Asticcacaulis excentricus CB 48: one gene and its partner. The protein of the gene in region 1 interacts with the protein of each later gene in a pairwise test. Links are inferred from orthologs where the notes say so. Each region holds a gene or a part of one and is shown on either strand. Other genes may lie near its edges.

Region 1 (13,263 bases):
GGAAGGCGATGATCTGAACGGTTTGATGGAAGGGGCGCTTCGGCAAGAGCGCCCGGTGCTGGTCATGCTGGATCAGGTGACCGATCCGCAGAATATCGGGGCCATCCTGCGCACCTGCGCTGCTTTTGGCGCGGCCGGGCTGATCATGCAGGACCGCCATTCGCCGGTCATGCAGGGCGTGCTGGCCAAGACGGCGGCGGGGGCGATGGATAGAGTGCCCTTTGCGCGGGTCACCAACCTGTCGCGGGCGCTGGAGTCCCTGACGGAAAACGGCTTTGTCAGTCTGGGCATGGCCGGGGAGGCGGAGCACAGCCTTCAGGCCGTGCTGGAACAGCAAGGCTGGCGTCAGGCCGGCAGCCCGCGTGCGCTGGTCATCGTCATGGGCTCAGAAGGCGAGGGGTTGCGGCGACTGGTGGCCGAACACTGCGACCATCTGGTCAAAATCCCCATGCCGGGTGGCTTTGAGAGCCTGAATGTCAGCCATGCGACGTCGATTGCCTTGTATGAGGCTCTGGGTCGCGCGGTCTGATCGCCTCGTAATAGTGGTTACCGCCCTCATCGCTGTGGCTGGCGACGAGGGACAGGCCGTGCGCGTCCAGAAGCGCCGCATAGGCCGTCTGGCCCAATGAGCGGGAAAGGCGTCCGGTCAGGGTGTCCGGCCATTCGCAGGCCTGAAGTGGCGCGGTAAACAGAAAGCGCCCGCCGGGTTTCAGCGCTTGGGCTACCCGGCCGATCAGAGCCGCCTGATCCACCTTCGACAGCAGAAAGATCAGGCCCACGCAGACTGCCGCGTCGAACGTCCGGCCAAAGAAGGCACTGAGCTGCGCCGCTTCGCAGGCGACTGGCGCTTCGGGAAAGCGGGCGTGAAAGGCGGCGACCAGACGGGGCGAAGCATCTATGCCCGACACGGCAAACCCTGCCTCGATCAGGGTTTCAGCAATCGGCACGCCCGATCCGCAACCGACATCGACAATGGCGCTACCCGCTGGCAATTGGGCAATGGCCCAGTCGCGTACAAGGCTGGCCCCAACGCCGGAACGCATTTGCATGAAGCGCTCGGCAAGTGCGTCCCAGCCTTCGGAAGGATCAGTAGGCATGGACGAACCTCAACGGCGACCTGAACTTCTCCAGCCTGTCATGCGATCTGCCTCTGGACAAGGCGGGATGTGAAAACTAGGAGGGTGTGCAAACCTTTCTATTTATGGGCCTGTCATGGACTTTTTTAGCAATCCTGAGTTCGCGTCTCAGGTTTCGGCCTTCTTTCAGGTCGTCTTTATCGACATCGTCATGGCCGGGGACAATGCCGTGGCGGTCGGTCTGGCGGCGGCAGGTCTGGCGGCCAGTGATCGTAAGAAGGCCATCCTCTATGGGCTGATCGCCGCGGTCATTATGCGCATCGGCTTTGTGCTGGTGACGGCCAAGCTGCTGCTGATTGTCGGTCTGCTGCTTGCGGGTGGGTTGCTTCTGCTGTGGGTGGCGTGGAAGATGTGGCGCGAACTGCGCGAGCCCGATACTCACGCGCAGGAACACGCCGAAGCGGTGCTGGAAGACGCCACCGGGGCCGACATCAACGGCAATCCCACCACGGGTGGGGCGACCGCTCCGGCGCCTAAGCGCAAGAGCTTCAAGGCCGCCGTGGTTCAGATTCTGATCGCCGACCTGTCGATGTCGCTCGACAATGTGCTGGCCGTAGCCGGGGCGTCACACGCCCATCCCGAAATCATGGTCTTCGGCCTGATCCTCGCCATCGCTCTGATGGGGGTCGCCTCGCACTTTATCGCCAAGGTCCTGCACAAGTACCGCTGGATCGGCTTCTTCGGTCTGGCCGTGGTGCTCTACGTGGCGCTGAACATGATCTGGGACGGCCATCGCGACATCGTGGTCGATACGGGTAAGGTCACGGAATACAATCAGATTGTGCCGGACTTTATGGACATCACCGAAAAAGACATCAAACACTTCGGCCCCAAACCCGCGAATTGAGTTTTGAGTGCACAAATTGTCCGAAAAGGGGTGGCCACCTTATCGGATTGCGTTCTGAAAGCGGTTCCTGATCCTCAGGGGCCGCTTTTTTCTGGGAGATGTCCGAAGGATGGGCGGGGTTTGGGCGTAGAAACCTCAGACTGGAGGGCTCCATGGACAAACCCGTTGTTACACAGGCGATGATCGACGCCTATGATGAATTCACCCATACCTCATTTGATCGCCGCGCCTTTATGAGCCGCCTGACGGCCTTGACCGGATCGGCTGCCGCCGCCGCAGCGGTCCTGCCGCTTCTGAGTGCCGGGCAGGCGGCGGCACAGACCATTGCGGCCGATGACAGCCGTCTGGTGACCGAAGAGGTGACGATTGAGGGGCTGAAAGCTTATCTGGCGAGGCCCAAAGCTGTGTCGCGCAGGCTGCCGAGTGTGCTGGTCATCCATGAAAATCGCGGCCTGACGCCGCATATCCGCAATGTCACCCGAAAGCTGGCGCTGGAAGGCTTCGTGGCGCTGGGGGCGGATTTCCTGTCACCTGTCGGCGGCACCCCGGCCAATGAAGACGAGGCGCGTACCCTGATCGGCAAGCTGGACGGCACGCAGACCGTTGCCAATGCCGAAACCTATCTGAACTGGCTGAGCGGTTATTCAAATGGCAACGGCAAGACCGGGGCAATGGGCTTTTGCTGGGGTGGCGGTCTGGTCAACCGTATCGCCACGCAGTCGAAGGCGCTGGATGCCGGCGTTGCCTATTATGGCTCACAGGCTCCTCTGACCGACGTGCCCGGCATTCAGGCCCCGCTCATGCTGCACTATGCCAGTCTGGATGAGCGCATTAATGCCGGGATCGAAGCCTACCGCGCAGCTTTGACCGCAGCGGGCAAGCGTTTCGAGATTCACATGTACGAAGGCGTCAATCACGCCTTCAACAATGACACCTCACCGGCGCGATACAACAAGGCGGCTGCCGATCTGGCGTGGCAGCGAACGGTTGGTTTCTTCAAGAAATATTTTGATTAGAGCAGAATGATCTCTAATGGACTCATTCCGCTCAAGCCGCCATTGAGGTGGCGGCCAATGTGGCAAAGCCACCGCCCGGCGAGGGGCTAAACAAAAACCTAGATCATTATGTTTCTACCAGAAATCATAATGATCTAGGGCATGTCTTCGGGCATGTCCTCGAGGCGATAGGCGTCGAGCATCGGGCGGTGGCCTTCGGGCGAGGGGCCAAAGCGGTTGCCGCCCCTTTGGCCGGCCAAAAAGCCGCATTCGATCAGCGCCCAGACCTGCCCCAGGACCGGCACGAGGACGACCATCAGCCACCAGCCGGACTTGCCCCGGTCGTGCCAGCGTTTGACGCTCAGGCAGAAGCCGATCCACAGGAGCGGCAGCCCCAGAACCAGCCACATCGGGTCCACCCCCTCGGCCGGACTCAGGCCCACAGCGGTGCCATAATGGGTCCTCAGCCACCACAGGGTTGCGCAGACGACGGCGATCGCGAGGCACCAGCCCCAGAAGCCGATGCGCGACAGCCGCCCGTTCGGGCTTAGCAGTGTATTGATGATAGTCATGGTTTCCTCCCGGCCGCATCCTAGGCGACTCTCTTGTTCAGTGAATTTACCATAACGCGGTTCCAGACCGCAGAAGGGGGGCGGTAAACTTATCGGGAGCAGCTGGATCATTATGGTTTCTGGAAGAAGCATAATGAGCTCGCCTTTGTTTAGTCCCTCTCCGAGCGGCGGCAACGCCGCCTTGGTTGTCGCCTCAATGGCGGCTTGAGTGAGATTATTGCATAAGAAGCTAGTCTTCTAAGTTACGCTGTGACCATAAGACAGGTGCGCCCGCCGGCAATCGGGGCTATGCTGTGCGAATGAGAGTGGTTCTGAACCTGCTTGGCCTGTTTTTCGTGGCGCTTGGCGTCATCGGCATCTTCGTGCCGGTTTTGCCGACGACGGTGTTTCTGATCATCGCCGCCGTGATCTTTGCCCGCTTCAATCCGGAATGGGAGCGGCGTATTTTGGCGCACCCAAAGTTCGGCCCACCCGTCCGCGCCTTCCGTGAGCGCGGTGTCATTGGTCCGGCGGCCAAGATCGCCGCGGTCGGCGGCATGGCCGTGTCGTCGGTAATCGGCTTCGTCACCCTGCGCGGTGTGTGGGCCTTTGTGCCCGCGGGGGTGTGCCTGCTGTGCGCCCTTTACGTGCTGTCCCGGCCGTCGCAATGATAGTTACCCGTGTGACCGCTTGACCCGCTGCAAGGGAAGGGGCTAGCTTCCGGCATTGATTTCCGGAGTCCCCCATGCCGTCCAAGCTGACCCTTGCCGTCTCTGCCGCTGCCCTGCTGGGGGCGGCGGTCGCCTCTCCCGTCTTTGCGCAGGCTACGCTGACCCCTGAGCGGGTGTTTGCCAATCCGGACCTGTCCGGGCCGAAGGCGGTCGGGGCGCGCCTGTCGCCGGACGGGACCCTTCTGACCTTCCTGAAGCCCAAGCTGACCAATGCCACGGTGCAGGACCTGTGGGCCGTCGACGTCAAGGGCGGCGCGCCCTATGTGCTAGTTGATGCCGACAGCCTGTCTTCCGAGGGCAAGGAGTTATCTGAGGCCGAAAAGGCGCGACGCGAGCGGATGCGCGTGTCGGCGCGCGGCGTGGTGGCCTATGACTGGGACCCGTCGTCCAAGACGCTGTTGGTGCCGTTGGATGGCGACGTCTATTTGGTCGATCGGGCGACCAAAAAGATCAGCCGCGCAACCGAGACGCCGGGCGATGAGGTTGATGCCAAGCTGAACCCTAAGGGCGGGCAGGTGGCCTATGTCCGCGATCAGACGCTTTATGTCCGCGACCTCGCGACCGGCACCGAGCGCGCCATTACACCGAAAGGCGAGGGAGTCATTTCCTACGGCGTGGCTGAGTTCATCGCGCAGGAAGAACTGAACCGCTATACCGGCTACTGGTGGTCGCCGGACGGCACGAAGATCGTCTATGCCAAGGTCGATGAAAGCCCGGTTGATATCGTCGAACGCTTTGAGATCAACGGCACGGGCACGCGCACCGTCGATCAGCGCTACCCGAAGGCCGGGCGTCCCAACGCCATCGTCACCCTGTTTGTGCACGACCTGAAAACCGGAACCGATGTGCCGCTCGATCTGGGGGCCAATAGCGACATCTATCTGGCGCGCGTCAACTGGAGCCCGGACGGGCAGTCCGTCTTTGTGCAGCGCCTGAGCCGCGATCAGAAGACGCTCGACCTGCTGCAATACCTGCTTACCGGCGGGGCACCGCGGACGGTTCTGACCGAGACCTCGGACACTTGGGTCGAGCTGAATAACGACCTGCGTTTCCTGAAGGACGGGCGTTTCCTGTGGGCGTCGGAACGCGATGGCAATAACCACCTCTACCTCTATGACAAGGACGGCAAGCTGATCCGTCAGGTCACGCGGGGCGACTTCCCGGTGGCGAAGGTCGCCGCCGTCGATGAGGCGAAGGGCGAGGTATGGTTTGAGTCGTCCTATAAGGCCGTGGTCGAGATGGGGCTTTACAAGACCTCCTTCCTCAAGCCGTCCGAGCCGGTGGCCGTGACCAAAGCCGGCGGCTGGTGGTCCACGGACGTATCGCCCAATGCCAAGGCCTTTATCGGTACCTATACGGACCCCCAAACCCCGGCCCAGACCGGTCTTTATGACGCGACGGGCAAGCGCGTGCGCTGGATCGAGGAGAACGCGCTCGACGCCAAACATCCGTATTTCGCGTACAAAGACACCTATAGCGCGCCGGAATTCGGTAAGCTGGAGGCGCTGGATGGCGAAGACCTGCACTGGCTGATGCTCAAGCCGCGCGGCTTCGACCCGGCGAAAAAATACCCGGTCATCGTTTCCATCTATGGTGGCCCGGCGCGGCAGGATGTGCGGCGCGGCTGGGTGTCGCCCGCCAACCGCCTGTTTCAGGAGGCCGGATACATCGTCTTTACGCTGGACAACCGCGGCACGCCCAACCGCTCGGTGAAGTTCCAGCGCGCCATCTATAAGCAGTTCGGCGGGCCGGATATCGACGATCAGATCATGGGAGCGAAGTGGTTGCAAAGCCTGCCCTATGTCGATCCGGCGAAGATCGGCATTATGGGCTGGTCACAGGGGGGCTTTGTCACCCTGATGGCTCTGACGGCCAAGGACACGCCGTTTGTCGCCGGGGCGGCCGGCGCGCCGCCGACCGAATGGGGGCTTTATGATACGGCCTATACCGAGCGCTATATGTCCACGCCGCAGGCCAATGCCGAGAACTATGCCAAATATGATGTGGTCAACCGCCTCGATAATCTAAAGCCGGGCAGCCTGTTGCTGATGCACGGCATGGCCGACGACAATGTCATCCTGCAAAACACCACGCGCGTCGTCGATGCCCTGCAAAAGAGGTCGATCCCGTTTGAGCTGATGCTCTTTCCGGGCGACCGACACGGCATCCGCAGCAATGAGAAGAATCTGTTCCGCTATCGGTTGTATCTCGACTTTTTCGACCGAAAACTGAAGAAATAACGGCCTAAAACCTTGTTATATTACAATTGCTTCATGACACGTAATTAAGTTGTTCTGAGCGCCCGCCTTCTTCATGCTAGGCCTATTGAAACCGATCAGGGGTTTAACAATGGGCACGGGCATCAAGGCGGGCGTTTTCGTCGCCATCGCAGCTATGGCGGCCGCAGCGGGCGCGCAGGCCGCAACGCAGGTCGAACTGAAACACATGGCGGCGCGCGTCATCGTCACGCCGGAAAACCGCAGTGACGTGAAACTCACCGTCACCTACGGCAGGGCCGATCTGCCGAAAATTATGGTCAGCACGAAGGGCGACAAGCTGGTCGCCTCGGGCCAGTTGCGCAAACGCAGCTATGGCTGCTCCGGCAATCAGACGGTGCGCATCGACGGCAAGGGGCAGGTAGCCGTAGCCGATTTGCCGGTGGTTTATTTGCGGGTACCGATGGATGCCAAGGTCGCCTCGGAAGGGGCCGTCTCCGGGCGCATCGGGGCGGCCAAATCGCTAGAGTTCGCGCTGGGCGGCTGCGGTGACTGGACCGTGGATACGGTGCAGGGCAAGGCCGAACTGAACATCGGCGGGTCAGGTAGCATTCGCGCTGCCAATGCGGGCGATGCCGAAGTCGCCGTCGGCGGCTCCGGCGATGTCTATCTGGGTCGTATCAAATCCCTGTCGGGGGCCATCGGCGAGTCGGGCTCGATCAATGTCGCCGAAGTGGCCGGGCCGGTCGAAATCGCCATCGGCGGCTCCGGTGATGTGAGGATCGACAAGGGCACGGCCCGCAAGGTGGACGTTTCTATCGCCGGTTCGGGCAATGTGCGTTTTGGCGGCGAAGCGGTCGATGTCGATGTCTCTATCGTTGGCGCGGGCGATGTTTCCGTGCGCAAGGTCACCGGTCACGTCTCACGTTCCGTCATGGGCTCCGGCAAAGTACGCATCGGTGAGGGCGGCCGCTGACAGAAACAGGTATTTCGTCGGGTCATATTTTGATCCGACGGCGAAATCTCCGCCTGCGCTTTCCGGGGCAGGTGGCGATCAGGAGACGGGCCTGATCTTTCGGTCTGGCACTCTCTGGTTCTCCATAAACTCAAACGCGGCGGCCCTGGTGACCGTCGCGTTTTTTTGTCATCGTACCGTCTTTTGACAACCGGCTCCGACTGCGTTAACCCTTTTATTCTGGAGTAAGGGGGAGGGGTGTCATGCAGACCCTGCTGGACGGCCTGTCGGTGCTTGGCGGCTGGCGCATCAATTTTATGCAGGTCGCGACGATCGCCGTCATCCTGTTTGTCTTCGTCATTCAGGGTTTCCGCATCAATCAGGAATACCAGCGCGCTATCGTCTATCGGCTGGGGCGCTTTGTGAATGTGCGCGGACCGGGCCTGTTCTGGATCATCCCGTTCATCGAATGGAGCACCAAGGTCGATGTACGTATCCTCTCGGTCAATCTCCAGACTCAGGAAACCCTGAGCCGCGACGGCGTAGCGGTGAAGGTGAATGCGGTGGTATGGTACTGCATCGACAACCCGGCCAAGGCCGTCAACAGTGTGCTCGACCCGCATACAGCAGTGCTTCAGGCCGCCGAAACCTCGCTGCGGGACGTGATCGGGCAGCACGATCTCGACGCCATCCTCAAAGGCCGTGAACAGATCAACGCCCTCCTGATGACGCAGCTTGATCGTGCGGCGAACAAATGGGGTGTCGATATTGACGCTGTGGAAATGCGCGATCTCGACATTCCGGTGCAGATGCAGCGCGCCCTAGCTCAGGAAGCCGAGGCCACCCGCGAAGCCAAGGCCCGCCTGATCAAGGCGCAGGGCGAGCAGGCAGCGTCGGAAACCCTGCGGGCCGCCGCCATGGCCATTGCCGAGGCACCGGGCGCGATGGAACTGCGCCGCCTCCAGACGCTGCAAGAGATCGGCACCGAGCAGAATTCGACCATCATCCTTGGCTTCCCGCAGGAACTGCTGCACGCGGCGAAGCGTCTGTCTGGTGAATAACAAGTTTTTGGTGGATTTTGCGTAGCGGTGGCTTGCCCTTTGCGCCAACCGCTGATACACGCGACTTCCTCTGAAACCACCTGTCACAACAGGGCGTGTTTCTTATAGGGGTATAGCTCAGCTGGTAGAGCGCCGGTCTCCAAAACCGGAAGTCGTGGGTTCGAGTCCCTCTGCCCCTGCCATTTCATCGCAAATGAGGCTTGAAATCACGATTTCGAGCCTCATTTGTGCTGGAAGCGCCTGTAAGGCGCACCCTTAGAGAAAGCTGGACGAGACACTTATGGCCAAAAAGCCCCCTTCGACCCCGACGGTAGACAGCGCGCGCAAAGGCGCGGTCGCCCCCGTGGCTGCGGCCAGGGCGGCCGGCAGCGAAGCCGTCACCCCGAAGAAGCGCACCAGCCCGGCCAAATTCTTCTCCGAAGTCCGTCAGGAAGCGCGCAAGATCACCTGGACCTCGCGCAAGGAGACCTGGATCACCACAGTGATGGTGTTCATCATGGTCGTTGTCGCCTGTGCGTTCTTCTATATCGTTGACGGCGGACTGGGATTCGCGGTCAACTCGCTCATCAATATCGGACGTTAAGGGCTCACAACACATGGCCGAAACCCTGGAAGCGACGCTCGCACCGAACCCCAAGCACAAGTGGTACATCGTCCACGCCTATTCCAACTTCGAAAAGAAGGTGGCCGAATCCCTGCGCGAGCAGGCCAAGGCACAGGGCCTTGAGGATAAATTCTCCGAAATCCTCGTCCCTACCGAAGAAGTGGTCGAAGTCCGTCGCGGTCGTAAGTTCAACTCTGAACGCAAATTCTTCCCTGGCTACGTGCTGGTGAAGATGGAACTGACCGACGAAGCCTTCCACCTCGTCAAGAACACCCCCAAGGTCACCGGCTTCCTCGGTTCGGGCTCCAAGCCCATGCCGGTCTCCGAAAAAGAAGTTCAGCGCATCGTCGGCAATGTCGAAGTCGCCGCTGAAAAGCCCAAGACCGTTCTGTCCTTCGACATCGGCGAAAAGATCAAGGTCATCGACGGCCCGTTCGCCTCGTTCGACGGCGTGGTCGAAAGCGTCGATCAGGATCACGCCCGCCTCAAGGTGTCGGTGTCGATCTTCGGTCGCGCCACTCCGGTCGATCTGGAATTCGGTCAGGTCGAAAAGACCGTCTGATCCTCTTCGTCAAATCCGCTTACGCAAACCCCATGTGGCCCGGCTACGTGGGGTTTGTTTTTGCGCGTTTGGTGCTCGGAAGATTTTAGCCACGAACGGCACGAAAAGCACGAACGGGAGATTGGGGCATAGCGTTGCGCTTAATGTATCAAGTGCTGTGCTGTGCCGCGCGAGATTTTAGAGCGCAAGCCGATAAAGTGGGCACCACTTTTCGGAAAATTGCTTGACCAAACAAAAACGTAGAGCCATTCGGCGGCGCAGCTGAGCCGACGAATGCTCTAGGAACCACAGATTACACAGCTTTCACAGATTATTCGTGTCTGCGTCACGCAGGGGCGCGCAGCGCCATTCATCCGTGCAAGCCGCACAGAGGGAAAGGGCCCTGCTGGCCGGGCGTTTCAACGGCTCTTTTGGCTTCGCCGAACTACGTTTCGTGGCTAAATCTTCAGCGGTTAAACCCGTCACCCCGTATCCAGCGGGAAGAGATCGGGCCACAACAGGTTCAGGTCTTCGCGGCTGTAGGCTTTCTCAGAACCGGGTGCAGGGGCCGTGCCCCTCCTCTGGGTTTGCTAGGAAATCGCATAATCGCCCTTGCGGTGACGGGGCTTTTCGTCTAAGGCACCGGCTCTTCGTCTCCGGACGGAGCTAAATCCGTGGAAGGGGCGACCCGCACCACGGCTCACAACGTCCCAAAATACCGGGACTTTATGGAGATATCCAATGGCTAAGAAAATCCTGGGCTACATCAAGCTCCAGGTGAAGGCCGGCTCTGCCACGCCTTCGCCCCCCATCGGCCCGGCTCTGGGTCAGCGCGGCGTCAACATCATGGGTTTCTGTAAGGAATTCAACGCCCGCACCGAAAACGTCGAAAAAGGCACGCCGCTCCCGACCATCATCACGGTGTATCAGGACAAGTCGTTCACCTTCGTCACCAAGACGCCGCCGGCGACCTTCTTCATCAAGCAGGCGCTGAACCTGAAGTCGGGTTCGTCGAAGCCGGGTCGTGACTCGGCCGGCCAGATCACGCAGGCGCAACTGCGTGACATCGCCGAAAAGAAGATGAAGGACCTTTCGGCTCACGACATCGACGCCGCCGCCAAGATCATCGAGGGCTCGGCCCGTTCGATGGGTCTGAAGATCGTCGATTAAGGGGAATTCTGATGACCAAGATTGCAAAGCGCATTCAGGCCTGGAACGTCGAGGCCGACAAGCTGCACAACCTGACCGACGCTCTGGGCGTTGTGAAGGCCAATGCCAAGGCCAAGTTCGACGAGTCGGTCGAAATCGCCGTCAACCTGGGCGTTGACCCGCGTCACGCCGACCAGCAGGTCCGTGGCGTCGTTCAACTGCCGTCGGGCACGGGTAAGGACGTCCGCGTCGCCGTGTTCGCCAAGGACAAGAAGGCCGAGGAAGCTCTGGCCGCCGGTGCCGAAGTCGTCGGTGCCGAGGACCTGGTCGAAAAGATTCAGGGCGGCTTCATGGACTTTGACCGCGTTATCGCGTCTCCGGACATGATGGCTCTGGTCGGTCGCCTCGGTAAGGTGCTTGGCCCGCGCGGCCTGATGCCGAACCCGAAGGTCGGCACCGTGACCCCGAACGTCGCTCAGGCCGTCAAGGACGCCAAGTCGGGTGCCGTTGAATTCCGCGTCGAAAAGGCCGGTATCGTGCACGCCGGCATCGGCAAGACCTCGTTCACGGTCGAGCAACTCGAAGCTAACGCCAAGGCTCTGGTGGACGCCCTCGTGAAGGCGCGTCCGTCGGGTGCCAAGGGTCTCTATGTGAAGAAGATCTCGCTGTCTTCGACCATGGGGCCGGGCGTGAAGGTCGATACGTCCTCCGCTATGTAAGTTTCAGGGTAACCTGATACGGAAAAAGCCGCTCCGGCAACGGGGCGGCTTTCTTGTGTCTGGTTTCAGGCCGCCACGAGCACCGGTAAGCCGCTGTGAAAGCGGAATTCCGGGTCGGGGTCGTGGATCAGAGCCTGTTCCACCGGGCGGATGGCGTCGATGCGCGCCGCGATGTCATCGGCGTCGCCATAGAGGTTCGCCAGTTTGAGATAGTTGCGGAAATGGCGGCCCTCGCTGTCGAGCAGCCCCTTGTAGAACTTGCCTAATTCCTCATCGAGATGCGGATAAAGCGCGGCGAAGCGCTCACACGAACGCGCTTCGATAAAGGCGGAGATGACCAGAATATCGGTCATCATGCCGGGTTCGCTGCGTCGGACCATCGTGCGTAATCCGGAGGCGTAGCGCGCCGCCGAAAGGGGCCGCAGGGCAATGCCACGCTTTTTGATCAGCTTCATCACCTGTTCGTGGTGGACCAGTTCCTCGCGCGCCAACCGGCTCATGGCATCGACCAGCTCTGCATGGGTCTGATACTTGGCCATCAGGTTGATGGCGTTGGAGGCTGCCTTGTACTCGCACGCCTTGTGATCGAGCAGGAGTATTTCCTGATGGGCCAGGGCGGCCTCAATCCACTCCGGCGGCGTCGCAGAGCCCAGAAAGGTCAGTATGTCGTCAAGATCAGTACGCATAGCCTGCCTCTGCCAAATCCGGCGACGGCGCGCAAGTCGCGGCAGGGGGTAAACGCTGAAAGGTCTGGCGGTAGGCCGTGGGCGTGGTCGAAAGCTGTTCGCGGAAGTGGTGGCGGAAGTTGGCGGCGCTGCCGAAACCGCAGGCGTGGGCGATCAGGTCGATACTGTCGGTCGTGGCCTCCAGAAGATCGCGTGCGGTTTGCAAGCGAACCTGCATCAGCCACTTGGCGGGGGTCGTTCCGGTGGCCTCTTCGAAGCGGCGCAGGAAGGTGCGCTCACTCATACCGGCGCGGCGCGCCAGTTGCGCCACCGTATGCGGCTGATCCAGGCATTCACGCATATAATCAAGCAGGGGCCCCAGCCGGTTACGCTCATATTCGATGGGCACGGACTTCTGGATATATTGCGCCTGACCGCCGTCGCGGTGTGGGGGCACGACCAGGCGGCGGGCGACCTTATTGGCGGCTTCGGGGCCGAAATCGCGGCGTATGACGTGCAGGCACAGATCGATCCCGGCGGCACTCCCGGCCGAGGTCATGATCTGTCCTTCGTCGATATAGAGCACGTCCGGTACCAGCTCGACTTCCGGCCAGTGGCATTTGACGTGCTCGACATATTTCCAGTGGGTCGTGGCACGCCGCCCTTTGAGCAACCCGGCGGCAGCCAGCACGAAAGCCCCGGAGCAGATGGTGACGATGCGGGCCCCGCGTGCATAGGCCCGCCGGATCAGGGCCACCAGATGCTCAGGGATTGGCTTGTCCAACGGCCAGCCGGGGATGATCAGCGTGCCTGCGGTCTCCAGCCACTCGCGCGGCCCTGTGGCCGTCAGGCTAAGGCCCGCCGTCGTGCGGCAGGGGCCATCTTCGACATTGACCACCTGAAAGCGATACCAGTCCGGTCCCATTTCCGGGCGTTCCAGCCCGAACAGCTCAACGGCGATCGAAAACTCAAACAAAGGCATCCCGTCGAAGGCGAGGGCGCAGACATCGTGATTGAGCAGGGTCTTTGGCATGATTTTGCCTTTCGGGCTAATATCTGCCAAGCGCCATAGCGCTGAACCGCGGTAAAGGCA
Region 2 (17,048 bases), on another replicon or contig:
GCCGCGTCTGTTCATCAATCATATCGCTAATCGCGACAAGCCGCAGGTCGTGGAGGTTTTAAGTGGTATGGAGCGGCGGCTGCTGCGCTTTATCATGAACCCGGCCATGATCGCCGCCTGGCTGTTCGGGGTGGGGCTCATCTACAGCAATGTGCACGATCGCTTTGGCTGGAAGTTCTTTTACGAACCTTGGTTTGTGGTGAAGATGATCGGTATTGTGCTGATTACCGGGTATCACCATTTTCTGGCCGTGCGTTTCAAGAAACTGCAGCGCGGCGAAGACATTGGTTCGGAAAAGTTCTGGCGCATCGCCAATGAGATTCCGGCTGTGATTGCCATTGTCATGGTCATTGCCGTGACGAGCGAAATGTTCACGATCTGAAATCACCTCTCTTGGCCGGGAAGGTCGGGAGAGGTCCGCCCTTGACCTTTCGGCGTTTGGGTGTATTGCTCAAACTATTGCGCGCGCCGGACGGTTTCTAAGTCGCGCATTTCACGGCCCCACGGTTCTCGTGGTCTAAAGGCCTTCCCCAGTTTCCATACAGCGTTCACGCGCTGGCTTATCAGACAGGCACAGCCTAAGACGTTGACTTTGTTTATAAAGTCCACGTGACCGCGTGCCGTATCAGAGACCCCTCCCATGTCCGAAGACAACGAAATCGAATACGACACCACGCTGGAAGACGCCGCCGAAGACGAAAACGGCAGCGACAATGGCGATGACGAGTCGGAAAACCCCAATCAGGAAAAACTGTCGCTTCAGGAACTGAAGGATAAGTCGCCGGCGGATCTTCTGGCGTTTGCCGAACAGATCGGCGTGGAGAACGCCGCCTCCATGCGGATGCAGGACCTGATGTTTGCGGTTCTGAAAACGCTGGCCGAAGAAGGCGTCGAAATCACCGGCTCCGGCGTTATCGAAGTGCTCCAGGACGGGTTTGGCTTCCTGCGTTCACCTGAAGCCAACTATCTGCCCGGTCCTGACGACATCTATGTATCGCCCCAGCAGATCCGTCGCCACGCGCTGCGCACCGGCGACACGGTCGAAGGACCGATCCGCAGCCCGCGTGAAGGCGAGCGTTACTTCGCCCTGTCAAAGATCAAGACGATCAATTTTGAAGACCCTGAGGCTATCCGCCACAAGGTGCATTTCGATAACCTGACGCCGCTCTATCCCGAAGAGCGCCTGAAAATGGAAATCGAAGACCCGACGATCAAGGACCGTTCGGGCCGCATCATCGACATCGTCGCCCCTCTGGGTAAGGGTCAGCGTTGCCTGATTGTTGCTCCGCCGCGTGTCGGTAAGACGGTGATGCTGCAAAACATCGCCAAGTCGATCGCGGCCAACCATCCGGAATGCTACCTGATGGTGCTGCTGATCGATGAGCGCCCGGAAGAAGTGACGGACATGCAGCGCACCGTGCGCGGCGAAGTTATTTCCTCTACCTTTGATGAGCCGGCGACGCGCCACGTGCAGGTGGCCGAAATGGTCATCGAAAAGGCCAAGCGTCTGGTGGAACACAAGCGCGATGTGGTCATCCTGCTTGACTCGATCACGCGTCTTGGTCGCGCCTACAACACGGTTGTGCCGTCATCGGGTAAGGTATTGACCGGCGGCGTCGATGCCAACGCCCTGCAACGCCCCAAGCGCTTCTTCGGTGCGGCACGTAATATCGAAGAGGGTGGCTCTCTGACCATTATTGCCACCGCGCTGATCGACACCGGTTCGCGTATGGACGAAGTGATTTTCGAAGAGTTCAAGGGCACGGGCAACTCAGAAATCGTCCTCGACCGTAAGGTCGCTGACAAGCGCGTCTTCCCGGCCATGGACATTCTTAAGTCCGGCACGCGTAAGGAAGACCTGCTGGTCGACAAGTCGGATCTGCAAAAGACCTATGTGCTGCGCCGTATCCTCAACCCGATGGGTGCACAAGATGCGATCGAGTTCCTAATCGACAAGCTGCGCCAGACCAAAAACAATGGCGAATTCTTCCAAAGCATGAATACCTGATCCTTGCCAAATCAGGCGACACGGGATCATTGTTAATCTATCCGGGCCGGAGCAATCCGGCCCTTTCTTTATCCGCTCTCATTTGTTGATGCGAGCTTGCGGAGACCCGCTATGAAAGTCACCTTCGATATCGAATGCACACCGCAGGAAGCTCGCGCGTTTTTGGGCCTGCCCAATGTCGAGACGTTGAACGACTATATGGTCGAGCAGATGAAGGCCCGTGTTGAGCAGAACATCCAGTCGATGCAACCCGAGGAGATCATCAAGACCTGGTCGAGCTTCGGCGTGCAGGCGCAGGATCATTTCCTCAAAATGATGCAGTCAGCTGCCACAGCGAGCATGGGCGGCTTTAAGGGCGGTAAGTAGGCTCTCGTGTTTCACGTGAAACAGACGATTTTTGCTTTGGCCTCGGCGCAAGGCCGGGCAGGGGTCTCGGTTATCCGCATCAGTGGGCCTCAGGCTGCGCAGGTGGTTGAGGCTTTACTGGGGCGTTTGCCGCGTCCGCGCTACGCGACACTCGGTCATCTGCGCTATGACGGCGAGCTGATAGATCAGGCTCTGGTCTTGTGGTTCAAGGGGCCGAGCAGTTTTACCGGCGAAGACTGCGCTGAGTTCCATATCCATGGCTCACGCGCCGTGCTGGAGCGGCTCTACGGCGTGTTTCGCGCTCTAGGACTTCGTCACGCGGAGCCGGGGGAGTTTTCACGCAGAGCCTTTGAAAATGGCAAGCTTGACCTGACCCAGGCTGAGGCCATTTCCGACCTGGTAGAGGCCGAGTCCGAGGCGCAGCGGCGCCAAGCGCTTATGCAGCTTGAAGGCGGGTTTCGCGATCGCTATGCCCAATGGCGTGACGCACTGATCCGTATTCTGGCGCACATCGAAGCCATCGTCGATTTCCCGGATGAGGATATTCCGGAGCACCTCAGTGAACGCATTGTTGCGGATATCATTACGCTGAAAACGGAAGTCGGCGCGGCGATATCGGACGCGCGGCGTGGCCAGCAAATCCGCGAGGGCTATCGCATCGCCATTATGGGCAAACCCAATGCGGGTAAGTCGAGCCTGTTTAACGCGCTTCTGCAAACCGATGCGGCCATCGTCACTCCTATTGCTGGAACAACGCGGGATGTGATCGAATCTCCCATTCGCATCGGACCTTATGCGGCATTGATCTATGACACGGCGGGTCTGCGCGAAACTGAGGATGTGGTGGAATCCGAAGGTATCCGCCGAGCGAAAGCGCGGGGGCAATCGGCGGATTTACGCTTGTGGGTCCTGGATGCGTCGGATGCTCCGGAAGACCTATCCGCGATGCAGTCTGGCGACTATCTAATTCTCAATAAGTCAGATCAGGTATCTTCCCAAGCCCTGGCAGCGCTTCGTTCTCAGTATGAGGACAAAAAGGTCCGTCTTTTTGAGACGAGCCTGACCAAGGGTGAGGGCATTGACGCCGTTCGACGCGCCCTTGAGGTTGATCTTGAAGCGGCCTTGTCTCTTAGCACCTTCCCAGCAGCCACGCGGGAACGGCATAGCGAGCGTTTGCGCGAGGTGGATGCGGCTCTGGATCGAGCCCTGGGTATCGGGTTCGCGACACCTGAATTGATGGCTGAAGATATCCGCCAGGCGCTGTCAGCCTTTGACGCTTTATTTGGCCGCACAGATGTCGAGCAAGTGCTGGATCATATCTTCTCCAGCTTTTGCATTGGAAAGTAATCTTCTCATTTACTGATCGCCTTGCTGGGTATCAGGGGAGCTGATGGAGGGCAAAGGCAGTGTTTCACGTGAAACACGCAAAACGCCGAAATTAACACTTCTCGATTCGACCCCTCCCGCCTGATCTGCTATAGCGAGCCCTCTTTCGTTTTCCTGACAGGTTGGAGCTTTATGACCCAGTTTTGGGACGTCATTGTCGTCGGTGGAGGACATGCGGGCGCTGAAGCCGCGACGGCTGCGGCACGCATGGGTGCTAAGACCCTCCTTTTGACACACAAGATCGAAACCCTGGGCGAGATGTCGTGCAACCCTGCTATTGGCGGCCTGGGTAAGGGTCATCTGGTGCGCGAAATCGACGCCCTGGATGGCGTAATGGGTCGCATGGCTGATATTGGCGGCATCCAGTTCAAGATGCTAAATCGCTCTAAGGGCCCGGCCGTGCGCGGCCCACGCGCTCAGATCGACCGTAAACTCTATCGGGAAGCGATGCAGGCCGAACTGCAAAGCACGGAAAATCTGACGATTATCGCTGCCGCTGTCGAAGACCTCATCCTTGAGGGCGATACGGTCGTTGGAACGGTGGATGCGCAAGGCGTCGAATACCGCTCGAAAGCCGTGGTCCTGACAACCGGCACTTTTTTGCGTGGCATCATCCATATCGGCGAGAAGCGCATGGCCGCCGGGCGGTTTGGCGATGAGCCGGCCAATGGTCTGGGGCAGCGTCTTTACGATCTCAAGCTCGATATGGGCCGCCTTAAGACCGGGACGCCGGCGCGGCTGGATGGCAAGACGATCAACTGGGATGTTCTGGAAAAGCAGGAAGGCGACGCGATCCCGACGCCGTTTTCGACCCTGAACGCTGCCATCAACCGGCCGCAGATCACCTGCGGCATCACCTATACCAATGCCGACACCCACCGCATCATTCAGGAGCGGATCACGGAATCGGCGGTCTATGGTGGCCATCTGTCCGGGCGTGGTCCGCGCTATTGTCCCTCCATCGAGGACAAGGTGGTGCGCTTTTCGGACAAGGACAGCCATCAGGTGTTTCTGGAACCCGAAGGCTATGACGATGACACCGTCTATCCGAACGGCATCTCGACCAGCGTTTCCGAGGCGACGCAGGAGGCCTTTCTACGCACCATTCGCGGCCTCGAGAATGTGGTCATCAAGCGCTACGCCTACGCCATTGAATACGACTATGTCGATCCGCGCGAGCTTTATCCGACGCTGGAACTGAAGCGCCTGCCGGGCCTGTTCCTAGCGGGGCAGATCAATGGCACGACGGGTTATGAAGAGGCGGGGGCGCAGGGCCTGATGGCGGGACTGAACGCTGCGGCGCGTGCCGGCGGTCTGAGCCCGCTGGTGCTGGGGCGTGACGAAGCCTATATCGGCGTGATGATAGACGATCTGGTGACCAAGGGGGTTACCGAACCTTATCGCATGTTCACCAGCCGCGCCGAATTCCGTCTGAAGCTGCGCGCCGACAATGCCGATCAGCGCCTGTCGGATATCGCGCTGAAAACGGGCCTGATGGGCGAACGGCGCAAAACCCACTGGCTGGAGAAGAAGCAGGCTCTGGCCGAGGCACGCCAACGCGCCGAAGACCTCAAGCTGACCCCGAACGAGGCCAATGCGCTGGGTATCCGCGTCAATGCCGATGGTCAAAAGCGCAACCTGCTGCAACTCCTGTCCTACGACACCTGCTCGCGGGATAAGCTGGAAACGGTATGGCCAGAGCTTAAAGACTGGTCCGACAGCGTGTTTGAGCAGGTCGAAATTGACGCCCTCTATTCGGGCTATCTCGGGCGTCAGGCGGCGGAGATCGACGCCTTCCGCAAGGACGAGAACCTGGCCCTGCCCGAAGACCTTGACTATGCGCGAGTGGGTGGCCTGTCTAACGAAGCCAGGGAAAAGCTGGGCCGCGTCAGACCGCTGACGCTTGGTCAGGCGCGTCGCATCGAAGGCATGACTCCAGGCGCATTGACGGCCCTGTTGTTCCATGTGCGCAACCTGAAAAAGGGCGCGGCATAATCGCATGACAGAGTTGTTTATGACGCCAGAGGAAATGGCAGCGCATCTGGTGTTTCACGTGAAACAGGCGGCCCTTGATGACCTCACGCGTTTCGCAAAGGTGTTGGCTGAGCGCAATGAGGTGATGAACCTCGTCGGGCCTGCGACCCTTCCGCATTACTGGTCGCGGCACGTGCTCGATTCCGCGCAACTGCTGAACCATGCGCCGGACGCCAGAACCTGGGCAGACCTGGGCGCGGGGGCGGGTTTCCCCGGGGTCGTACTGGCCATACTCCTTAAGCACCTGTCCACAGATTCAGGCGAAACACCCACAGACCGGCGCGTGTTTCTCATCGACTCCCTGGCCAAGCGCTGTCGCTTTTTAGGCGAAGTTGTGCGAGACTTGGATCTGCCGGCGACGGTGATTAACGACCGGGCGGAGAATGTCTCGCTGAAGGTTGATGTGGTCACCGCCCGCGCCATGGCGCCTTTGCCGAAGCTTATTGGGTTTGCCGAAAGCTTCTTCCGCAAAGGGGCCGAGGGCTGGTTGCTGAAAGGCGAAAACGTCGAGGCGGAAATCGTCGAGGCGCGCAAAAACTGGGCTTTTCAGTCTGAACTGTTTACGTCCTTGAGCGACCCTCGCGGTCGCGTCCTGCATATTCGGAGCGTTCGCCGTGCCAGATAGTTTCCCCCCGCACCCCATGCCCCGCGTTCTGGCGGTGTCTAACCAGAAGGGTGGGGTGGGTAAGACGACGACGGCGATCAATCTCGGAACCGCTCTTGCCGCCGTCGGGGAGACGGTGCTGATTATTGACATGGATCCGCAGGGCAATGCCTCTACCGGTCTGGGCGTGCCGCGCTCGGCGCGTACCACCACCATCTATGATGTGATTGTCGATCAGCAGCCGATTGGCGAATGCGCGGTCAGAACCTCAGTGCCTGGCCTTTATATCATCCCGTCGGACCCTGATCTGTCGGGCGTTGAGATCGAGCTGGGTCAGGCCGACCGGCGTTCCTATCGCCTGCGCGACGCTTTGGAGCATCAAGCACAGGTCGGTGAACTGGCCTATTCGTATGTACTGATCGACTGCCCGCCGTCGCTGAATCTGCTGACCATCAACGCCATGAGTGCTGCCGATGCGGTGCTAGTGCCGCTGCAATGTGAGTTTTTTGCTCTGGAAGGTCTATCGCAACTGATGCGGACCATCGACCTGGTCAAGGGCTCGCTGAACCCGAAGCTGGAGCTTCAGGGGATTGTACTGACCATGTTCGACCGCCGCAACGCCTTGTCCGGCCATGTCGCCAAGGACGTGCGCTCGCACTTTGGCGAGAAGGTCTATGACACGGTCATTCCGCGCAATGTGCGGGTGTCGGAGGCCCCGTCTTTTGGCAAGCCGGCTTTGATCTACGATCTGAAATGCACCGGCTCACAGGCCTATCTGAAACTGGCCCGTGAAGTCGTTCAACGTGAAAAAGTGCGCCGCGCGGCTGCCTGACTAAGACTGAAGGATACACATGTCTGAGAAACAAAGAGGTCTGGGTCGCGGTCTGTCGGCGCTGCTGAGTGACAACCAGGGGTCCGTGCCTATCGCCACCAATGATGGTAAGCCTGCCGCGACGCTGGAAAAGCCGATTGAGCTTTTGCAACCCAACCCGGATCAGCCGCGGCGGTTCTTCTCAGAAGCGGAGATCGACGACCTCAGCGCCTCTATCAAAGAGAAGGGCGTCCTGTCGCCCATTCTGGTGCGGCCGTTACCTGGTCAAGCCGGGCAGTTTCAGATCATCGCCGGTGAACGCCGCTGGCGCGCCGCGCAAAAGGCGGGTCTGAAGACCGTTCCGGTGATCGTGCGCGAACTGGACGATCTTGAGGTCCTGGAAATCGGCATCATCGAAAACGTGCAGCGCGAAGACCTCAACCCCATCGAGGAGGCGCGCGCCTATAAGGTGCTGATGGAGCGCTTTGGCCGCACACAGGATGCTGTGGCGCAGGTCGTCTCGAAGTCACGCAGCCATATCGCCAATATGATGCGCCTGCTGGGCCTGCCGGAGGGTATTCAGGATCACGTCATTCACGGCCGCCTGAGCGCCGGCCATGCCCGAGCCATTGCGACGGCGAGCAACCCCGAAGCGCTGGCTGAGGTGATTATTCAGAAAGGTCTGTCTGTTCGTCAGGCGGAAATGCTGGCGCGCACCGCGCTCAGCGGCGAGACCAAACCGGCGCGTCCCAAGGCGCAAACCAATGCCGATGTACTGTCGCTGGAACAAGACCTTCAGGAACTGCTGGGCCTCAACGTTAAGCTGGACGACAAGGGCGGCAAGGGTGAGGTGCGTATCGCCTATGCCAGTCTTGAACAGTTGGATGATGTGTGCCGGCGCCTGATGGCGGGTTCTCCTCGCTGAGGTAATTCGCTAAGCCTTAGGCGCGCGAGCGGCTTATAATCCCAGCCGTCTGGCCCGTCCGGCAATGCTCATATAGAGGCGTTCGGCCAGCAGCAGGTCCGGCATACCGGTGGATTTGCACTGCTTGTCCGTCTCGATCAGTTCTTTGGACAGCGGGTCGAGATAAAAGTCTGACCAGGCGCGCGCCTGACGCAGAAACTCCGCTTCCTGCTTCCAGAAGACACCTGCTGCACGGGCGGCCTGTTTGGCGTCGATGCCTTTGGCAATCTGTGCCTGAATGAGCCGCAGCTTGACCAGATGGCCATTTAGGGCGCGCAAGGCCGCAGAGCCGTCTTCGCCCTCGGCAAAGGCCCGGCGCAAACCCGCCTGGGCCAGGGCCATCTTGGCGCCAAAGGCCTGTAGCGCGGCATCGAACAGTGAGGCATCGGGCTCGACGCCCAAGAACTCCTGTAGTTCCTTGTCGTCGATGGTTCGGCGCGATCCCGGCCCGATAAACAGGCATAGCCGCTCGATCTCCTGACGCGCCACGCCGCGTTCCTTGGGCAGGCGGGCAGCGAAGATGTCCATGGCGTCGGGCGTCAGGGCGACCTCGTTCTGCGCCAGGGTCTCACGTGCCATGCGCACAACGTCGCCGGTTTCGTCTTCATAGCAGGCGATGGAAGCGATGGCCTTGTCGGCATCGGCCAGCTTGCGCACGGCGGAGTCGCCCCCTAGACCACCGGCTTCGATCAGGAAGAAGGCGTCGCGGTTCAGATCACCAGCGACATGGGCCTTGAGCGCAGCGGCCACCTGTTTGTCGAGAGCCGCCTTTTCTGAAAAGAATTTGAGCCGCACCAAGCGTCGGCCGCCCATCAGAGACTGCGCCTGAAGCTCATCCTCAAGACGCGCAGGATCGGCGTCGATATCGGTATCGGTAAGCAGCGAGACGTTGAACGGGTCCTTGATGTCCGGAACGATTTTCTGGGCCAGCGCTTGCCCACGCTCCAGCACCTGCCCGCGGTCCTTGCCATAGATTAGACAGGCGATGACGTCGCGCGGCGGCGCTTTGAGGAAGCCCTCGATTTCGGGGCGTTTAACCAGCTTCATGGGCTTTAGCTGGCCGGAGCCGCTTTCTTGTCGTGGAAGAACAACACCAGCTCACTGCGGATGCGTTCGCCGATGGCGGTGGCGGCGCGTTGCTGACCGTCTTTCTGGGCGGCGACGCCTGCGTACGGTGACTGGGCATTTGCATCGTAAGTAGTTGAATCTACGAAAGTTCCCGTGATGAGAACCTTGCGCGTCGCCGCTTCGATCAGGCTATATTGCACCTTCGTCGAAATTTCCGTGCGCACGGCGATATCATTGATGCCGACACCCACATCGTAACGCTTTTCTTCAAGTTTGACGCTCAGACGGTAACGCTTCTGGCCTTCAAGGGTATTGAAGCCCGACACCAGGTTTTGCCGCAGGAAGTAGCCGGTGCGCGAATCCGTAGTGATGACGTCAATATTGGCCAGTTCACCGGGCAAGCCCTTCTGCGCATAGACTGGTGTGAACCCGCAACCACTCAAGGTCAGAGGCGCACTCAGCAAGGCGAAGGCCAGAAGGGCTCTGCGGATCATGATCAGCCTACGACAAAGTTGAGAATGCGGTTGGGAACGACGATCACCTTGCGCACCGTTACGCCTTCAAGATGACGCTTCACGCCCTCGTCGGCAAGCGCCATTTCGCGGATTTCCGCCTCTGAGGCGTTCAGGGGCACCTGAAGCTCACCGCGCTTCTTGCCATTGACCTGAACGGGCAGGGTATAGACGTCATCGGTTGCCAGAGCCGGGTCGTATTGCGGCCAGGCGGCATCGGCGATCAGGCCTTTATGCCCCAGACGTGCCCAGCCTTCTTCGGCCAGATGCGGCGTCACCGGGGCGATCAGCCCGGCGAGGATGGTCAGGGCCTCACGGCGTGCCGCTGTACCGGTTTTTTGCACATCGGAGGCGCGAAGCGCGTTGACGAATTCATAAAGCTTGGCAATCGCGCCGTTAAAGCGGAAGCCTTCGAAGCCTTCGGTAACGGCCTTGGCGGCCTTGTGCGCCACCTTGCGCAGCTCCAGCGCTGAAGCGTCATCGGTAGCTGCAACATCATCGTCGGGCAGGCTGTCGAATTCGGCCCACACGCGCGACGTAAAGCGCCAGGAGCCTTCAACGCCCGATGCCGTCCACTGCACGTCGCGCTCCGGCGGGGAGTCAGACAGCACGAACAGGCGCGCCGCATCGACGCCGTAGGTGTCGAAAATGTCTTCGGGGGCCACGACGTTCTTTTTCGACTTCGACATCTTTTCGACGTCGCCGATTTTCAGCGCTTCGCCAGTGGACAGCTTGATAGCGCTGCGCTTACTGCCTTCGCTCGTGACTTCGACGTCGGAGGGATCGACCCATTCTCCGGCTGCGGTCTTATAGGTTTCATGCGTCAGCATGCCTTGCGTGAACAGGCCAGCGAACGGCTCCTTCACATCCAGATAGCCGCAGGTGTTGAGCGCACGGGTGATGAAGCGCGAATAGAGCAGGTGTAAGATGGCGTGCTCGATGCCGCCGATATACTGATCGACCGGCAGCCAGTAGTCGGCATCGGCTTTGCGAATGGCCTCAGACGCATCGGGGGCCGTAAAGCGTGCAAAATACCACGACGAATCCACGAAGGTGTCGAGCGTATCGGTTTCGCGGCGTGCCGCCTTGCCACAGTGTGGACAGTTGACGTGCTTCCAGGTCGGGTGGCGGTCCAGCGGGTTGCCCGGCACGTCGAAGGTGACGTCCTCGGGCAGGGTAACCGGCAGTTGGTCCTCGGGCACTGGCACCACGCCGCAGTCGTTGCAATGGATGACCGGGATGGGGCAACCCCAGTAGCGCTGACGCGACACGCCCCAGTCACGCAGCCGATAGATGATGGCGCCTTCGCCAAGACCTAAGGACTCGATCTTTTCAATCGCCGTTGCCTTGGCGGTTTCGATATCCAAACCGTCGAGGAATTCGGAATTGAAGATCGTGCCGGGCCCCGTATAGGCCTCGGTATCGACCTTAAAGCTGGCCGCATCGGCATCGGTTGGCAGAACCACCTCGCGTACCGGCAAATCGTATTTGCGGGCAAAGTCGAGGTCGCGCTGGTCATGGGCGGGGCAGCCGAAAATGGCCCCGGTGCCGTAGCCCATAAGTACGAAGTTGGCGATCCAAACGTCCAGTGTCTCACCGGGCTTGAACGGATGCAGAACCTTCAAGCCGGTGTTGAAACCGAGCTTTTCACCGGTGTCGATCTCTTCCTGCGTCGTGCCGCCCTTCTTTACCTGATCAAGGAAAGCCTCCAGTTCCGGGGTCACGGGCAAAGCCTTGACCAGCGGGTGATCAGCGGCCACCGCGACGAAGCCCGCACCGAACAGGGTGTCCGGACGGGTGGTGTAGACTTCCAGAGGTTCGTGCGCGACTTCGCCAGCGAAGTTGAATTTGAACTTCAGACCCTTGGAGCGGCCGATCCAGTTAGCCTGCATCAGGCGCACCTTGTCGGGCCAGCGGTCAAGCGTCGAGAGACCTTCGACCAGTTCATCGGCATACTGGGTGATCTTGAGGAACCACTGGGTCAGGTTGCGCTTTTCGACCACGGCGCCTGATCGCCAGCCTTTGCCGTCGATGACCTGTTCATTGGCCAGAACCGTATTGTCCACCGGATCCCAGTTAACCTGAGACTCCTTGCGATAGACGAGGCCGTGCTTCAAGAGATCGAGGAACCACTTCTGCTGCTTGCCGTAATAGCTGGGATCGCAGGTGGCGAATTCGCGCGTCCAGTCGATCGACAGACCCAGACGCTGAAGCTGCGCCTTCATGCTGGCGATATTGTCGTACGTCCAGCCTTTGGGGTGGATGCCGCGTTCCATGGCGGCGTTTTCCGCCGGCATACCGAAGGCGTCCCAGCCCATCGGGTGCAGCACGTTGAAGCCGCGCGCTCGCTTGAACCGCGCCACCAGATCACCCATGGCGTAGTTGCGCACATGGCCCATATGGATGCGACCGGACGGGTAGGGGAACATCTCAAGGACATAGTATTTCGGCTTGTCGCCGGCCTGATCCTTCGACTTTGTCAGGAAGGTCTGGGAGGCGTCCCAGCGGGCGCGTTGTTTCGGTTCGGATTCTTTGGGATTGTAGCGGGACATCAACGGACCTTTAGCGCAAACGACGCGAAAAACAGGCGTTCGGCATAAACAAAAAGAGCGTCCGGGTCAAAGCCCGAACGCCCTTAATTTTGCAGCCGAAGAAGCAGCTTATTTCACGTTCGACAGACGCAGCTGACGCGCGCGCGTCAGGATGGCGTTTTCTATGTCGATCTGGGTTTGCGCCGAGACACTGGCGTCCACCCACTGACCGCCCGTATTGACCTGCTTGTAGAGCGAGACGTTCAGGGCATCGGCGCGCAGACGGGTATCAAGAATATAGACCGTAGCCTTGAAACGCTCGTCGGGCTTCTCCGGGTTGGCGTACCAGTCGGTGACGATGATGCCGCCCCACGGATCGGCCGAAGCCAAAGGCATGAAGGAGATGGTGTCGAGCGACGCGCGCCAAAGATAGGCATTGACGCCAATCGTTGCATTGGCCTGCTCGCTGGTCGGCTTAGCACCTCCCAGACCCAGGAAGCCACGCTTCTCGGCCTTGGCGTCAATGGTGGTCTCTTCTTTTTTGCCTAAGCTCAGGCAGCCCGTCAGGCTCAGAGACAGGGCTGCGGCCAGCGTAATCAGAGCCGCCTTCTTGATCGTCTTCATAGTGTGTCGTCCACTCCGCATTCTGTCCCGAAGCGCCATCCCCAAATGAGGAGAGGGGCATCTGTCCTGTTAACCGCTCTATAGCATGAGCAAACGGGGGTATGACAAGCCTTTCCTTGTCCCCCGGCCCCGGCCGTTTCTGGGCCGTCAGACCCGTTGAGGGGCATTTACGGCCAAAATCCAAGCCAAGCTGGCACCCAATCGCGGCAGTTGTGCGGCAAAGGCGCGTAACGCTGGAAATCTGCGGGCGGTAAGGGCGTGTCTATTTGATCACATCTTCTGAGCGAATTTGACGACTTAGCCAAATAACGACGATCACTATTGATTTCACTCGTGGGGGCTTTTAAGCGATTTGTAACGTATCCACGCCTTAATCAGGGTGAGGGATAGGGCAGGGCAAGCGATTGCGGGTATGTCAGACGGTTACATAAATCCGTCACACTTCCCATATATGGCGATGCCCAAGTGAGATTTGAACGTGACCGGTCCACGGGCTGGTTATCGGAAGTGGTAGAGTTATGAAGCGGGTTATGGCAGCAGGGGTATCGGTTATGGCCGTGGCGCTTATCGCGTCTGCGCCGGCCTATGCGCTCAATAACCAGACCGCCAAGGCCAAAACCAGCGAAGCCACTGCACCGCTAAGCCTCAGCACCGTTTCTACCGAAAGCAATGCCGCTACGCGCCAGCAGTCGAAAATCTATCAGTGGTCGGTCAAGGGCCGCTGGGGTTTGAAGCTGGACCTCAATCAGGACGAGGCTCGCCCGTCTGGTTGGAACGACGTCGATGCCGGTGCGTTTTACAAGATCTCGCCCTCGGTACGTGTGGGCGGTACGGTCGGTTTCGGTGAAAAGACCAAGTCGCTGCAGCCGCGTGATCCGGCGGCCGAAAAGGACCAGCCGCGCGTGCGTCTGGAAACCACCTTTAAGTTTTAATCAGTTAAGCTGAAACGCCTCGACCGCGCCAAATCCGGCCAGGCCGGAGTGTGTCAGCTGTTCGGCATTGTCAGCCCCAATACCGCCCAACCCCAGAACCGGCACGGGGCTCAGATCGCAAAACATCTGAATACCTTTGAGGCCCAGAGGTGCGACACCCTTTGCTGAGGGACTGTGGCTGGCGAAAACCGGTGAGATGAAGAGACCATCAAGCGCCGTCACCTCCGCCAGATCGAGCGTCTCGCAACCGTGACAGGCCCCGGTAATCAGCCATTCGCGATGCCTTTCGCGCACATCTGGTGCATTTGACAGCGCGCGTTCGGGCAGATGCACGCCATCGGCGGCCACGTCTTCAGCCAATGCCACATCCTGCCCGATCAATAGCTTCAACCCATTATCATCGCACAGGGTGCGCAAGACGCGGGCATGTGCCGTGGCATGGGGATCGCCGAAGTGGCGGTAGATGACACCTGCCCCCGCCGGCAGGTGCGCGACAATCTCTTCCGGATGCGGTGTGCGTTTGGGATCGGTGACGTAAAACAGGGCGGGCAGTTCACGTCCGTTTGCGCTGGACATATGCGCGTGGCGGGCTATGTCTCTGGCCCGGTTCATCAGAAAGGCGTAGCGAGTTCGGTATGTCATCTTCACCTTCGGCGGAAAATTATGCGCGTATTGTCAAAGGCCTGCACAAAACGCTGAAACTGACCGGGCGAGCGGACGGTTCCGCCTGTTTGACCGCTGTATCCAAAAATCAGCCCTGGGAGGTTATACGCCCGGTGCTGGAGGCTGGCCACCGACGATTTGGTGAGAACCGCGTGCAGGAGGCCATGGAACGCTGGGGGCCGGTAAAAGATCAATATCCCGACCTGACTCTGTGCCTGATCGGCCCGCTTCAGAGCAATAAGGCCGCTGATGCCGTGGCTTTTTTCGATGTTGTCGAAAGCGTTGATCGGGAAAAAATCGCCCGCGCCATTGCCGATGAGGCACAAAAGCAGGGCCGCGCTCCACGCGTCTATGTACAGGTTAATATTGGCGAAGAGCCGCAAAAGGCCGGGATTTTGCCCGCTGAGACAGATAGGTTTATCGCGACGGTGCGAGGCTATGGGCTGGAGCCGTGCGGTCTGATGTGTATTCCACCGGTCGAAGGCCCGCGCGGTCCCTATTTCGCCCTGTTGCGCAAGATGGCCGAGCGCAATGGCATCGGACATCTCAGCATGGGCATGAGCGACGATTTCGAAACGGCGCTGCGTTTCGGATCGAACGAAATCCGTGTCGGCACGGCCATTTTCGGCTCGCGCTAATGGCTTATCTCCACATAGGTTTCGGCGTCGGCGGTTTTCAGTAACTCACGCAAGTGCTCCAGACTGAGCGCTACGCAGCCTTCGGTGCCGGAATAGTCCTCACGCGCAAGATGGAGGAAGATGGCCGATCCCAGCCCCTTGACCGGCGGGTCGTCATTGTGCCCCAGCACCACGATCAGGTCATAGACATGGTCGTCGCGCCACAGTTTTTCATGCGACTTCCCAAAGGGCAGTTTGACGGGCAGGTTATAAAGATCACTGTCTATATCATCGCACCACCCGTCATCGGGTGACAAGGCCTTCACGGGCAGGACGGTCTGCGGCACCGGCAAACGATCGGGGCGATACCAGACATAACGCACCGGCCACAGGCCCAGCGGCGAGCGCAGATCGCCTTCCCTTTTATCGGCGGCGGATATAACGCCCCCTTTACCCAGAGCGCAACGCACCCTATCTGAGTTTAAGACTAGAAAACCTTCGGCGTATGCGGTAAAAATCTTGACCATAGGCCGGTTTACACCCTGAACTGATAAAAACACCCACAACGCTACAGGATTAAGGTGCAACAAAAAACCCTGCTGATCGTTGATGACGATGACGAACTGCGCGAGGCGCTGGCCGAACAACTTGAACTGCACGAAGAGTTCAAGGTCACTCAGGCATCGAATGGCACCGAAGGCATCCGCCTTGGGAAGACCATTAATGCCGATCTGATCCTGCTGGATGTCGATTTGCCGGATATGGACGGGCGCGAAGCCTGCCGCCTGTTGCGCAAATCCGGCCTGACCACGCCGGTGATCATGCTGACCGGGGCCGCCTCTGACTCTGATCAGATTCTGGGGCTGGATGCGGGTGCCAATGACTATGTCACCAAGCCGTTTCGCTTTGCCGTCCTGCTGGCGCGTATCCGTGCTCAGGTCCGCAGCCACGAAACCTCCGAAGACGCGACCTTCCGCATCGGGCCTTATGAATTCAAACCAGCGCTCAAGCTGCTGATTGATCAGGTTCAAAAGAAGATTCGCCTGACCGAAAAAGAAACCAACATCCTCAAATACCTATATCGCGCTGGCGGTAAGCCGATTTCACGCGAAGAACTTTTGACCGAGGTATGGGGATACAATGCCGGGGTGACCACACACACGCTGGAAACCCACGTCTATCGCCTGCGCCAGAAGATAGAGCCCGATCCGGCCAATGCCCGTCTGCTGATGACCGATGCCGGTGGGTACAGGTTGCAATTTTAGCAGGCTCTCGACCCTGCACCCGTTAGTTGGAGTGAGCCGGAGTTCTTGGAACTTCGGCTTTTTCTTTGGATGTAGTGATGAGCGATGTTTTTGACAAATTATATGAAGCTGGACTGACGGCGATTGGAACCCCGCTCATGTCTATAGAACTAGCTCAACAAGTCATTAATTACGCTAAGAGCAAGAATTGCGCTCCCGTAATTTTGGAGACGTATGAAATTATAGGAGATATTGAGCAACCCCACATAGATTTTGGTATTACATATCCAACTTATGAAAATGAAACCTTAGAACTTAAACCAACTCAAAAAATTCTCAAAATGTTTGAAATTTTTAATGAGACATTGAATATATTGAACACATGCGAAGGGACTTTTAAGGTCGTTCTATATTTAGAAGAGATTTATTAATGACGTCCGGCTATTCCGGCACACCATTGGCCAAGAAGCTCGGTTACAAACCGGCGATGCGGGCGGCTGTGCTCGGCGCACCCAACGACTATAAAAATTGGCTTGAACCCTTGCCCGACGGCGTGGAATTCGGCGTCGATGATCCGGAGCTGGTGCACATTTTTGCCACCGAGCGTGCGGTGCTGGAAACGGCGATGACGCACTGGCGCGGGGCCTTGAGATCGGACGGCATGGTCTGGGTATCGTGGCCCAA

Evidence for each region.
Region 2: the proteins of nusG (region 1) and rho interact in binary tests that used the Escherichia coli proteins (3 or more experiments, as listed by UniProt). The link is inferred for Asticcacaulis excentricus CB 48 from one-to-one orthologs.

Annotation. Positions count from the first base shown.
Region 1 is NC_014817.1:404,995-418,257, forward strand. The notes cover bases 8,083-10,873. They hold nusG (transcription termination/antitermination protein NusG), read left to right. Parts: upstream 8,083-9,088; coding sequence 9,089-9,658; downstream 9,659-10,873. Other genes in these bases: ASTEX_RS13580 (SPFH domain-containing protein), read left to right, coding at 8,083-8,492; secE (preprotein translocase subunit SecE), read left to right, coding at 8,773-9,075; rplK (50S ribosomal protein L11), read left to right, coding at 10,379-10,807; rplA (50S ribosomal protein L1), read left to right, coding at 10,819-10,873. Outside these bases: 23S rRNA (guanosine(2251)-2'-O)-methyltransferase RlmB, read left to right, coding at 1-529; ASTEX_RS13545 (class I SAM-dependent methyltransferase), read right to left, coding at 477-1,097; ASTEX_RS13550 (YjbE family putative metal transport protein), read left to right, coding at 1,213-1,983; ASTEX_RS13555 (dienelactone hydrolase family protein), read left to right, coding at 2,136-2,999; ASTEX_RS19435 (DUF805 domain-containing protein), read right to left, coding at 3,134-3,550; ASTEX_RS13565 (YbaN family protein), read left to right, coding at 3,850-4,200; ASTEX_RS13570 (S9 family peptidase), read left to right, coding at 4,275-6,500; ASTEX_RS13575 (GIN domain-containing protein), read left to right, coding at 6,610-7,452; more of ASTEX_RS13580, read left to right, coding at 7,695-8,082; more of rplA, read left to right, coding at 10,874-11,505; ASTEX_RS13610 (MiaE family protein), read right to left, coding at 11,571-12,191; transcriptional regulator FtrA, read right to left, coding at 12,181-13,203. UniProt on the Escherichia coli protein: Part of the processive rRNA transcription and antitermination complex (rrnTAC). The complex forms an RNA-chaperone ring around the RNA exit tunnel of RNA polymerase (RNAP).
Region 2 is NC_014816.1:138,019-155,066, reverse strand. What follows is about bases 10-2,824. They hold rho (transcription termination factor Rho), read left to right. Parts: upstream 10-640; coding sequence 641-2,008; downstream 2,009-2,824. Other genes in these bases: mnmE (tRNA uridine-5-carboxymethylaminomethyl(34) synthesis GTPase MnmE), read left to right, coding at 2,381-2,824; ASTEX_RS00690 (DUF6489 family protein), read left to right, coding at 2,120-2,374; ASTEX_RS00700 (CopD family protein), read left to right, coding at 10-382. Outside these bases: more of ASTEX_RS00700, read left to right, coding at 1-9; more of mnmE, read left to right, coding at 2,825-3,721; tRNA uridine-5-carboxymethylaminomethyl(34) synthesis enzyme MnmG, read left to right, coding at 3,893-5,755; 16S rRNA (guanine(527)-N(7))-methyltransferase RsmG, read left to right, coding at 5,775-6,419; ASTEX_RS00670 (ParA family protein), read left to right, coding at 6,436-7,230; ASTEX_RS00665 (ParB/RepB/Spo0J family partition protein), read left to right, coding at 7,250-8,134; holA (DNA polymerase III subunit delta), read right to left, coding at 8,168-9,220; ASTEX_RS00655 (hypothetical protein), read right to left, coding at 9,226-9,735; leuS (leucine--tRNA ligase), read right to left, coding at 9,738-12,305; ASTEX_RS00645 (DUF3576 domain-containing protein), read right to left, coding at 12,414-12,908; ASTEX_RS00640 (NtrZ family periplasmic regulatory protein), read left to right, coding at 13,439-13,840; ASTEX_RS00635 (thiamine phosphate synthase), read right to left, coding at 13,841-14,482; ASTEX_RS00630 (YggS family pyridoxal phosphate-dependent enzyme), read left to right, coding at 14,476-15,141; ASTEX_RS00625 (L,D-transpeptidase family protein), read right to left, coding at 15,138-15,647; ASTEX_RS00620 (response regulator transcription factor), read left to right, coding at 15,702-16,385; ASTEX_RS00615 (hypothetical protein), read left to right, coding at 16,463-16,795; ASTEX_RS00610 (DUF3052 family protein), read left to right, coding at 16,795-17,048. UniProt on the Escherichia coli protein: Facilitates transcription termination by a mechanism that involves Rho binding to the nascent RNA, activation of Rho's RNA-dependent ATPase activity, and release of the mRNA from the DNA template.